Linked DNA regions of Jilunia laotingensis. Each later gene encodes a partner of the first gene's protein in a complex. Links are inferred from orthologs where the notes say so. Each region holds a gene or a part of one and is shown in the gene's direction. Other genes may lie near its edges.

The links.
Region 2: the proteins of pheT (region 1) and pheS are in contact, whole or in part, in a crystal structure (PDB 6P24), measured with the Escherichia coli proteins. The link is inferred for Jilunia laotingensis from one-to-one orthologs.

What each region holds. Positions count from the first base shown.
Region 1 is NZ_JACRTF010000001.1:3,511,984-3,517,458, forward strand. Bases 1,106-4,138 are described here. They hold pheT (phenylalanine--tRNA ligase subunit beta), read left to right. Parts: upstream 1,106-1,407; coding sequence 1,408-3,870; downstream 3,871-4,138. Other genes in these bases: dnaB (replicative DNA helicase), read left to right, coding at 1,106-1,225; H8744_RS13445 (YebC/PmpR family DNA-binding transcriptional regulator), read left to right, coding at 3,922-4,138. Outside these bases: more of dnaB, read left to right, coding at 1-1,105; more of H8744_RS13445, read left to right, coding at 4,139-4,653; H8744_RS13450 (TIGR03905 family TSCPD domain-containing protein), read left to right, coding at 4,653-4,898; H8744_RS13455 (DUF8479 domain-containing protein), read right to left, coding at 4,968-5,360.
Region 2 is NZ_JACRTF010000001.1:2,958,263-2,963,910, reverse strand. The notes cover bases 1-2,784. They hold pheS (phenylalanine--tRNA ligase subunit alpha), read left to right. Parts: upstream 1-774; coding sequence 775-1,794; downstream 1,795-2,784. Other genes in these bases: H8744_RS11185 (MFS transporter), read left to right, coding at 1,893-2,784; H8744_RS11195 (hypothetical protein), read left to right, coding at 220-369. In the rest of the region: more of H8744_RS11185, read left to right, coding at 2,785-3,089; nth (endonuclease III), read left to right, coding at 3,086-3,763; H8744_RS11175 (phosphoglycerate kinase), read left to right, coding at 3,955-5,214; H8744_RS11170 (ABC transporter substrate-binding protein), read left to right, coding at 5,346-5,648.

The sequences.
Region 1 (5,475 bases):
TAGTAAAGTAGCTTCTTCCGCCCATATCGAATATCATGCCCGCATTATCGCGCAGAAATATTTGGCACGCGAACTCATCACCTTTACCAGTGGAATCCAGAGTAAAGCATTTGACGAGACACTCGATGTCGATGATCTGATGCAGGAGGCGGAAGGTAAGCTTTTTGAAATATCCCAGCGGAATCTGAAGAAAGATTATACGCAGATCAACCCTGTGATTAGCGAAGCGTATCAATTGATTCAGAAAGCTGCTGCACGGACGGATGGTTTGAGTGGTTTGGAGAGTGGTTATACCAAATTGGATAAGATGACTGCCGGTTGGCAGAATTCCGACCTCATTATTATTGCTGCCCGGCCTGCGATGGGTAAAACGGCCTTCGTGCTTTCTATGGCAAGGAACATTGCTGTTAACTTTCGTAATCCGGTTGCGTTGTTCTCTCTTGAAATGAGTAACGTGCAGTTGGTCAATCGTCTGATTTCAAATGTATGCGAGATTCCAAGTGAGAAAATAAAGAGTGGACAGCTTGCGGCATACGAGTGGCAGCAACTCGACTATAAGCTGAAAGACTTGATAGATGCTCCGCTCTATGTAGACGATACACCCTCTCTGTCTGTATTCGAACTTCGTACGAAGGCACGCCGTTTGGTTCGCGAACACAATGTGAAGATCATAATTATTGACTACCTCCAGTTGATGAATGCCAGTGGGATGGCTTTTGGCAGTCGTCAGGAAGAGGTTAGTACCATCTCGCGTTCGTTGAAAGGGCTTGCCAAAGAATTGAATATTCCTATTATTGCCTTGTCCCAGTTGAATCGTGGTGTCGAGAATCGTGAAGGCATAGAAGGAAAACGTCCCCAATTGAGTGATCTTCGTGAATCCGGTGCTATCGAACAGGATGCCGATATGGTCTGTTTTATTCATCGACCGGAATACTACAAGATCTATCAGGATGATCATGGGAATGACTTGCGGGGCATGGCTGAGATCATTATTGCAAAACACCGTAATGGTGCGGTGGGAGACGTGCTTCTCCGGTTCAAAGGAGAATATACCCGTTTCCAGAATCCGGAAGACGATATGGTGATTCCTACTCCCGATGAAGGAGCCATCCTTGGTTCGCGAATGAATTCTTCACCCGCAAGTGTGCCTCCACCGGCTCCCGATTTTATTCCTCAGGGAGGGAATCCTTTTGGAGGAAGCAGTGAAGGGCCGTTGCCTTTTTAATAGAAAATAGATTATACGATTCGTAACAAGTGATATTGATGAAAATGACCGGTGCTAATTCCTATGCGGATTCGTGTCGGCTTTTTCTATTTGGTTAATTTTCTACCTATTAATTCCCCGCCAACCAAAAAATCTTATTAACTTTGCGAGTCTTTTTTGAGAAACAATAAAAACTTAATGATATGAATATCTCTTATAATTGGCTGAAAGAGTATGTTAACTTCGATCTGACACCTGATGAAGTGGCTGCTGCGCTTACTTCCATCGGACTGGAAACGGGAGGCGTGGAAGAAGTTCAAACCATTAAAGGTGGTCTGGAAGGTCTGGTGATCGGTGAAGTTCTGACTTGTGTGGAACATCCTAATTCAGACCATTTGCACATCACAACTGTAAATTTGGGAAATGGCGAACCTACTCAAATCGTTTGTGGCGCACCGAATGTTGCTGCCGGACAAAAAGTAGTTGTTGCCACATTGGGCACGAAACTTTACGATGGGGATGAATGTTTTACGATTAAAAAGTCGAAGATTCGCGGTGTTGAATCTATAGGAATGATTTGTGCGGAAGATGAAATCGGTATCGGAACTTCTCATGATGGAATCATCGTATTGCCGGAAAATGCCATCCCGGGCACTTTAGCCAAAGATTATTATAACGTAAAGAGTGATTATGTCCTTGAGGTGGATATTACTCCGAACCGTGCAGATGCATGCTCACATTACGGAGTAGCTCGTGATTTATACGCATATCTTATCCAAAATGGTTACCAGGCAACATTAAATCGTCCGTCAGTAGATCGTTTTACGGTAGAAAACCATGATCTTGACATCAGTGTAACGGTAGAAAATAGTGAAGCATGTCCGCGTTATGCCGGTGTGACGGTAAAAGGGGTTACAGTAAAGGAAAGTCCCGAATGGTTGCAGAATAAACTTCGTATTATTGGTTTGCGTCCTATTAATAATGTGGTAGATATCACTAATTATATAGTACATGCTTTTGGTCAACCGTTGCATTGTTTTGATGCTGATAAAATCAAAGGAGGCGAGGTTGTTGTGAAAACGATGTCGGAGGGTAGCCCGTTTGTCACTTTGGACGGTGTAGAACGCAAATTGAATGAACGTGACTTAATGATTTGCAACAAAGAAGAAGCGATGTGTATCGCAGGTGTATTTGGCGGATTAGATTCAGGTTCTACGGAAACTACTACGAATGTATTTATAGAAAGTGCTTATTTCCATCCGACATGGGTACGTAAGACAGCTCGTCGTCATGGCCTCAATACAGATGCTTCTTTCCGTTTCGAGAGAGGCATAGATCCTAATGCAACCATCTATTGTCTGAAATTGGCAGCCATGATGGTTAAAGAATTGGCAGGCGGAACCATTTCGAGTGAAATAAAGGATATTTGTGTGGCACCTGCTCAGGATTTTGTTGTTGAACTGTCTTATGAAAAGGTGCATTCATTGGTTGGAAAAGTGATTCCGGTCGAGACGATTAAAAGCATCGTAACCAGTCTGGAAATGAAAATTCTGAATGAAACAACCGAAGGACTCACTCTTGCGATCCCTCCGTACCGTGTAGATGTACAGCGCGATTGTGATGTGATTGAAGATATCTTACGTATTTACGGATATAATAATGTAGAAATTCCGACTACTTTGAAATCAAGCTTGACAACGAAAGGGGAGTCTGATAAATCTAATAAATTGCAGAATTTGATTGCCGAACAATTGGTAGGCTGTGGTTTTAATGAAATTTTGAACAACTCATTGACTCGTGCGGCGTATTATGACGGATTGGAATCGTATCCCTCCAATCATTTGGTAATGCTGATGAATCCATTAAGTGCAGATTTGAATTGTATGCGCCAAACCTTGTTGTTTGGCGGTCTTGGAAGTATTGCACATAACACAAATCGGAAGAATGCCGATTTGAAATTCTTCGAATTCGGTAATTGCTATTATTTCGATGCGGATAAGAAGAATCCGGAAAAGGTACTTGCCGCATATTCGGAAGATTATCATCTCGGATTATGGGTTACCGGCAAGAAAGTTTCTAATTCATGGGCACATCCTGATGAAAATAGTTCAGTGTATGAATTGAAGGCGTATGTTGAAAACATAATGAAACGCCTTGGGCTGGATTTGCATAATCTGGTAACAGGCAATCTTTCTGATGATATTTTTGCAACAGCACTTTATATGAATACGAAAGGTGGAAAACGTCTGGCTACATTTGGAGTGGTATCCAAGAAGTTATTAAAGGCATTTGATATCGATAATGAAGTGTATTATGCCGATCTGAACTGGAAAGAATTAATGAAAGCGATCCGTTCGGTGAAAATAAGCTACAAGGAAATATCTAAATTCCCTGCCGTAAAACGTGACTTGGCTCTACTGCTTGATAAGAATATCCAGTTTGCCGAAATTGAAAAGATAGCTTATGAGACAGAGAAAAAGCTGCTGAAAGAAGTCGAGCTTTTCGATGTGTACGAAGGCAAGAACCTTGAAGCAGGTAAGAAATCTTATGCAGTCAGCTTTTTGTTGCAAGATGAAACGCAGACATTGAATGATAAGATGATTGATAAGATCATGTCGAAATTAGTGAAGAACCTGGAAGATAAGCTGGGTGCAAAACTGAGATAGCATCTTAAGACATACTTGAAAATTAAAATTTAACAATAAAACTATAAACCAATGGGAAGAGCATTCGAATATAGAAAAGCTACCAAGCTGAAAAGATGGGGTAACATGGCTCGTACATTTACGAGAATAGGTAAGCAAATTGCTATTGCTGTGAAAGCAGGAGGACCGGACCCTGAGAATAATCCGCACTTGCGTGCTGTGGTTGCCACTGCAAAACGCGAGAACATGCCCAAGGATAACGTAGAACGCGCTATCAAGAATGCAATGGGCAAAGACCAGAAAGACTATAAAGAGATGAATTATGAAGGATACGGACCTTTTGGAATTGCTGTATTCGTAGAAACCGCAACGGACAACACGACCCGTACGGTGGCTAATGTACGTAGCATATTCAATAAATTCGGGGGCTCGTTAGGTACATCCGGCAGTCTTGATTTCATGTTCTCTTGGAAGTCAATGTTTACCATCACCAAGAAAGAGGGGTTGGAGATGGATGATCTGATTCTTGAATTAATAGATTATGGAGTAGAGGATGAGTATGATGAGGATGAAGATGAAGTAACGATCTATGGTGATCCTAAATCATTCGCCCAAATTCAGAAATATCTGGAAGATAATGGCTTTGAAGTGAAAGGTGCCGAATTTACTCGTATTCCAAATGACGAGAAAGATGTGACGGAAGAACAACGCACTACCATCGATAAAATGGTGGAACGTTTGGAAGAGGACGAGGATGTTCAGAATGTTTATACAAACATGAAGCCGGCCCAAGACGAAGAATAATGAAAAATATCTATAAAACTCATGGCACGTGTAGCTCATGTATCGAAATCGATGTAGAGGATGGTATTCTGAAAGAGGTAGCTTACTGGGGTGGATGCAATGGTAATTTGCAAGGAATTTCTCGGTTGGTAACGGGGATGAAAGTGGAAGAGGTAATTGCAAAACTGGAAGGTATTCAGTGTGGTACTCGCTCGACTTCTTGTCCAGATCAGCTTTGCCGGGCATTACACGACATGGGGTATTAAGATTCGATCTTATAAACAATAACGGAGACATTTTTAAAAGTGTCTCTGTTATTGTTTATAAGAATTTTATTATTGATACATATCAGGAGTTACTTTTACACTAAAGAGCTTTTGTTGAGTTTTCTCTGAGAAATAAATGTAAAGCATAGTCACTTTTGCTTCTCTATATATTTTTAATTCATTGGTCGATTTAATAATACCAGGAAGTTTTTCTTCCATTTGCTTCTGAGTAGCTTCTACTGCACTTGGATCATCCGCAGCACCGCTAAGTGTATAATAATAAGTAAAGGTATTGTCTTTGCTTGTATAAGTCGTACTGTCCATTCTTGTTACATCATCTATCTTCATAGGACACTGTTTGTTGACTTCTTGAGAAGCAATCTCAAATACCTTTTGTTTCGCTTGCTGGCAAGAGGTAAGAATGATCAATGCCAGACATATCGCAGAAAGGATTTTCTTCATAATTGTTTTAATTTAGTGATAATATACAAAGATAATGGTTAACTGTGAACCTAACAAGTGAAATGATTGTTTTTATTTAATGATCAATTATCAATTATCAATGCCAAGAAATGTA
Region 2 (5,648 bases), 550 kb from region 1 along the record:
TAATTTATAGTGGTATAATTTCACGGGGGCGAATCCCGTACGCTCTACAATAAAAAAGATGCTTTAGTCAAGGCATCTTTTTTTATTTCCCACTTTTCGCTATTACGTCCGATATCGTTCAACAAATTATTATAAATCAATAATTAGTAATTAAACAAAAGAACTTCTATAGTGTTCTATCAATTCAACAACTATAAAAATTATAAAATCAGACCTATTATGAAAATAATAATAGCAATAGTCATAGCAATCACTGTATTTGTACTTATCAAAGCCGCTATAAAAGCAAACAAATCAAATACAGATATAAATCCGGTTTCTCCACCACTTGAAGATGAAGATAATAATGATAAGAAAAATGATGCCTGAATACAGGCATCATTTTTTTATTTTTATCCTTCCCGGATTTATACAGACCAAAGTGATCCCGATCCGTTTTTATATTAATCCCGGATCAGAACAAAAAGAGAAAGGTTAACAAAAAAAAAGGCTATCTATCCCAGACAGCCAATCTTTGTTAACCTTAAATCTAATACTATGAAAAACACATTGCAAAGATACAGACTTTCACGACACCTGCAAATATATCGAATGCTTTCGCCTAAAATACAACATAGCTTAACATGTACGATGCATTCATTAACACATTAAACAAGTTAGGCACTTTTTAATACCTACATACTCACAAAAACAATACCTAATAAGAGAAGCAAATTATGATAAAAACCACTATCTTTGCAACGTTTTATCTGAATATAATAATAAACCAGAAATATGATAGCTAAGATTAACCAACTCCTTGAAGAAGTTGAAGCACTGAAAGCTGCCAGTGCAGACGAGCTTGAAGCTCTACGCATCAAATATCTCAGTAAAAAAGGAGCCATTAATGAACTTATGGCAGATTTTCGCAATGTAGCGGCAGACCAAAAAAAGGAAGTCGGCATGAGATTGAACGAATTGAAAACAAAAGCACAAGAGAAAATCAACACGCTGAAAGAGCAATTCGACAATCAAGATAACGGTGCATGTGAACTCGACCTCACCCGTTCTGCATATCCTGTAGAATTGGGTACACGTCATCCACTTTCTATCGTTAAGAATGAAATCATAGATATCTTTGCCCGCTTGGGATTCAGTATTGCCGAAGGACCTGAAATAGAAGATGACTGGCACGTGTTTTCCGCACTTAACTTTGCCGAAGATCACCCGGCACGTGATATGCAGGACACGTTCTTCATCGAATCACATCCGGATATTTTGTTGCGTACGCATACTTCCTCTGTGCAAAGTCGTGTAATGGAAGTTTCTCAACCTCCTATCCGCATCATCTGTCCGGGACGTGTTTACCGTAATGAAGCCATCAGCTATCGTGCCCACTGCTTCTTCCACCAAGTCGAAGCTTTGTATGTGGATCAAAATGTATCATTCACTGACTTGAAACAAGTACTGTTGCTCTTTGCCAAAGAAATGTTCGGTGCTGATACAAAAATTCGTTTGCGCCCGTCTTATTTCCCATTTACTGAGCCAAGCGCAGAAATGGACATCAGCTGCAATATCTGCGGTGGAAAAGGCTGTCCGTTTTGTAAACATACCGGTTGGGTAGAAATTCTAGGATGTGGCATGGTCGACCTGAACGTACTCGATGCTAACGGAATAGATAGCAAAATATACAGTGGTTATGCTCTTGGAATGGGTATCGAGCGAATCACTAACTTGAAATATCAAGTGAAAGATTTACGCATGTTCTCGGAAAACGATACACGGTTCTTAAAAGAATTCGAGGCAGCCTACTAAAAGAGTTGGAAATGGAAAGTTGGAAATAGAGAATTACCATGCAGTAATTCTTCATTTTCAACTTTCAGCTTTCAACCTTCAATTTTCAACTAAATAAAATGAAAGACAGACTTGCCACACCCAGTTACTGCTTCATATTAGCGGCCAATTTTCTGCTGTATTTCGGTTTCTGGCTATTGATTCCGGTATTGCCTTTCTATCTGTCGGAAGTTTTTCGTGCCGGGAACTCCACTATCGGAATTATATTATCCTGTTATACTATCGCAGCACTATGCATCCGCCCATTCTCCGGTTATCTGCTCGATTCTTTTGCACGAAAACCACTTTATCTGCTTTCTTATTTCATATTTACCAGTATTTTCGCAGGTTATATCGTAGCCGGAAGCCTCACCTTATTTATAATATTCCGTATTATCCACGGGGTCTCTTTTGGGATGGTAACGGTAGGAGGAAATACTGTCGTGATCGACATCATGCCTTCATCAAGGCGCGGGGAGGGATTGGGGTATTACGGACTGACAAATAATACAGCTATGTCCATCGGTCCGATGACCGGGCTTTTTATGCACGATGCAGAGATGTCATTTACAATGATATTTAGCTGTTCGCTTATATCCTGCATACTCGGTTTTTTGTCTGCAAGCCTAGTGAGAACATCCTATAAACCTCCTGTCAAACGAGAACCGATATCATTGGATCGTTTCATTTTATTAAAAGGAATACCAGCGGGAATCAGCCTTTTACTGCTCTCTATTCCTTATGGAATGACTACCAACTATGTAGCCATGTATTCACGCCAAATTGGAATTAATGCGCAAACAGGATTCTTCTTCACTTTTATGGCAGTCGGAATGGCTATTTCACGAATCTTTTCCGGTAAATTGGTTGACAAAGGAAAAATAACACAGGTTATCTCTGCCGGATTGTATATTGTTGTTTTCACTTTTTTCTTGTTAGCAGCCTGCGTATATATTGTTCAATGGGATATCACAGTATGCACCGTATTGTTTTTCGTAATAGCCCTATCACTCGGAATAGGATTTGGAATCATGTTTCCGGCCTACAATACGCTGTTCGTAAACCTCGCTCCTAACAGCCAGCGCGGAACTGCGACTTCAACCTACCTGACTTCTTGGGACGTAGGAATCGGCATCGGTATGCTGACCGGAGGATTCATTGCCGAGATCAGCACTTTCGACATGGCCTACCTGTTCGGTGCCTGTCTAACGGTAGTTTCTATCTTTTATTTTAACCTAAGAGTTGCTCCTCACTATCATAAAAACAAATTACGATGAGAAAGAAAGAACGTTTTGAGAAAATAATTGCTTGGTTTCAAGAAAATGTACCTATTGCCGAAACGGAACTCCATTACAACAACCCATTCGAATTACTGATAGCTGTTATCCTTTCCGCGCAATGTACAGACAAGCGAGTGAATATTATTACCCCACCGCTTTACAGGGACTTCCCTACTCCGGAAGCTTTGGCAGCCAGTACACCGGAAGTGGTATTCGAATACATTCGCAGTGTGTCCTATCCCAATAACAAAGCAAAACACTTGGTAGGCATGGCTCAAATGTTGGTAAAAGATTTCAATAGTGAAGTGCCCGGAACATTGGAAGAACTGATAAAGCTGCCGGGAGTCGGACGGAAAACTGCTAATGTAATCCAGTCCGTTGTATTCAACAAGGCTGCCATGGCGGTAGACACACATGTATTCCGCGTCAGTCACCGTTTGGGATTAGTGGACGATAAATGCACTACTCCGTTCAGTGTAGAAAAAGAATTAACGAAAAACATTCCCGAAGAACTGATTCCCATAGCTCATCATTGGCTGATACTTCATGGCCGATATGTTTGCCAGTCACGTACTCCCAAATGTGATACTTGCGGTTTGCAAATGTTGTGCAAATATTACTGTGATAAGTATAAAGTAACAAAAGACAAAGCAAAGAGAAAGAATAAATAACGATTTCGTAGCAAAAAAAAGAAATAAATAGTAACTTTGCGGCAATCAAAAAAGTAAGAACCTGTTATCATATTGTTCATCATTCTTTTGAGAGTCCTTTTTCTAAAGGAAGACAGAAGAAAGCGGACTAAATTCTTCGAAAGTAAAATTTAAACAGGACATAAGGATTAACATTTTTAAATAAATAGAGTATTATGACAATTGACAAATTCAACTTTGCTGGTAAAAAGGCATTCGTTCGCGTTGATTTCAACGTGCCCTTGGACGAAAACTTCAACATTACTGATGACACTCGTATTCGCGCAGCTCTTCCTACTCTGAAAAAGATTCTGGCAGACGGTGGTAGTGTGATTATCGGTTCTCACCTGGGACGTCCGAAAGGTGTTGCCGATAAATTCTCTCTGAAACATATCGTTAAACATGTATCCGAACTGCTCGGTGTAGAAGTTCAGTTTGCCAACGATTGCATGGGTGAAGAAGCTGCTGTAAAAGCTGCCGCTCTGCAACCGGGCGAAGTATTGTTACTTGAAAACCTCCGTTTTTATGCTGAAGAAGAAGGCAAACCGAGAGGACTCGCAGAAGACGCAACAGATGAAGAAAAAGCTGCTGCCAAGAAAGCTGTGAAAGAAAGTCAGAAAGAATTTACTAAAAAATTGGCCTCATACGCTGATTGCTATGTAAATGATGCATTCGGTACAGCTCACCGCGCACACGCTTCTACAGCTTTAATTGCAAAATATTTCGACAAAGATAACAAAATGTTCGGTTATCTGATGGAAAAGGAAGTAAAGGCTGTAGACAAAATATTGAACGATATCAAACGTCCTTTCACCGCTATCATGGGTGGATCTAAAGTCTCTTCCAAAATTGAAATCATCGAGAACCTGCTGAACAAGGTTGATAACTTGATTATCACAGGCGGAATGACTTATACATTTACAAAGGCTCAGGGTGGTCACATCGGTTTGTCTATAGTAGAAGATGATAAGCTTGATCTGGCTCTCGAACTGATGAAAAAAGCAAAAGAGAAAGGTGTAAACCTGGTACTGGCTGTAGATGCTAAGATCGCTGACTCTTTCTCTAATGATGCCAATACTAAATTCTGTGCTGTTAACGAAATTCCTGATGGCTGGGAAGGTTTGGATATAGGTCCGAAATCAGAAGAAATCTTCGCCAACGTTATCAAGAATTCCAAAACAATCTTATGGAATGGCCCGACAGGTGTATTCGAATTCGAAAACTTCACTCACGGTTCACGTTCAGTAGGTGAAGCTATCGTTGAAGCGACTAAAAACGGTGCTTTCTCACTTGTAGGAGGTGGTGACTCTGTGGCTTGTGTCAACAAGTTCGGATTGGCAGACGGTGTATCATATGTTTCTACCGGAGGCGGTGCATTACTTGAAGCAATCGAAGGAAAAGTTCTTCCGGGCATTGCCGCCATTGAAGAATAATAAAGAAATAGCTATGACACTGAAGAGGTCGTGTCAAAAACCTCACAAATACAATTTCACCCTCGCTACAATTATGTAACGAGGGTGATTTCTTAAAAAACTTTTGACTCTTCTTCATTTATATAGGTTATATGAAAAACCTGTTACCAATATTCGGCCTATTAACCGTTCTCTTGTCTGCTTGCAGCAATGGCAAAGAGAAGCCTGATTCTTCAATTTCAAACGAAGATTTACAATCTATTACTTTAGGTATTATGCCCACTCTGGAGAGTTTCCCATTTTATGTAGCCAAGAAAAAAGGTATTTATGATTCATTGGGAGTAAACATTGATTTTATCTGCTTTAATTCTGCTAACGACCGAAATGCAGCATTTGTTACAGAACAAATAGATGGAATGATTATTGATTATCCAAGTGCAGTACAATTGCAAGTC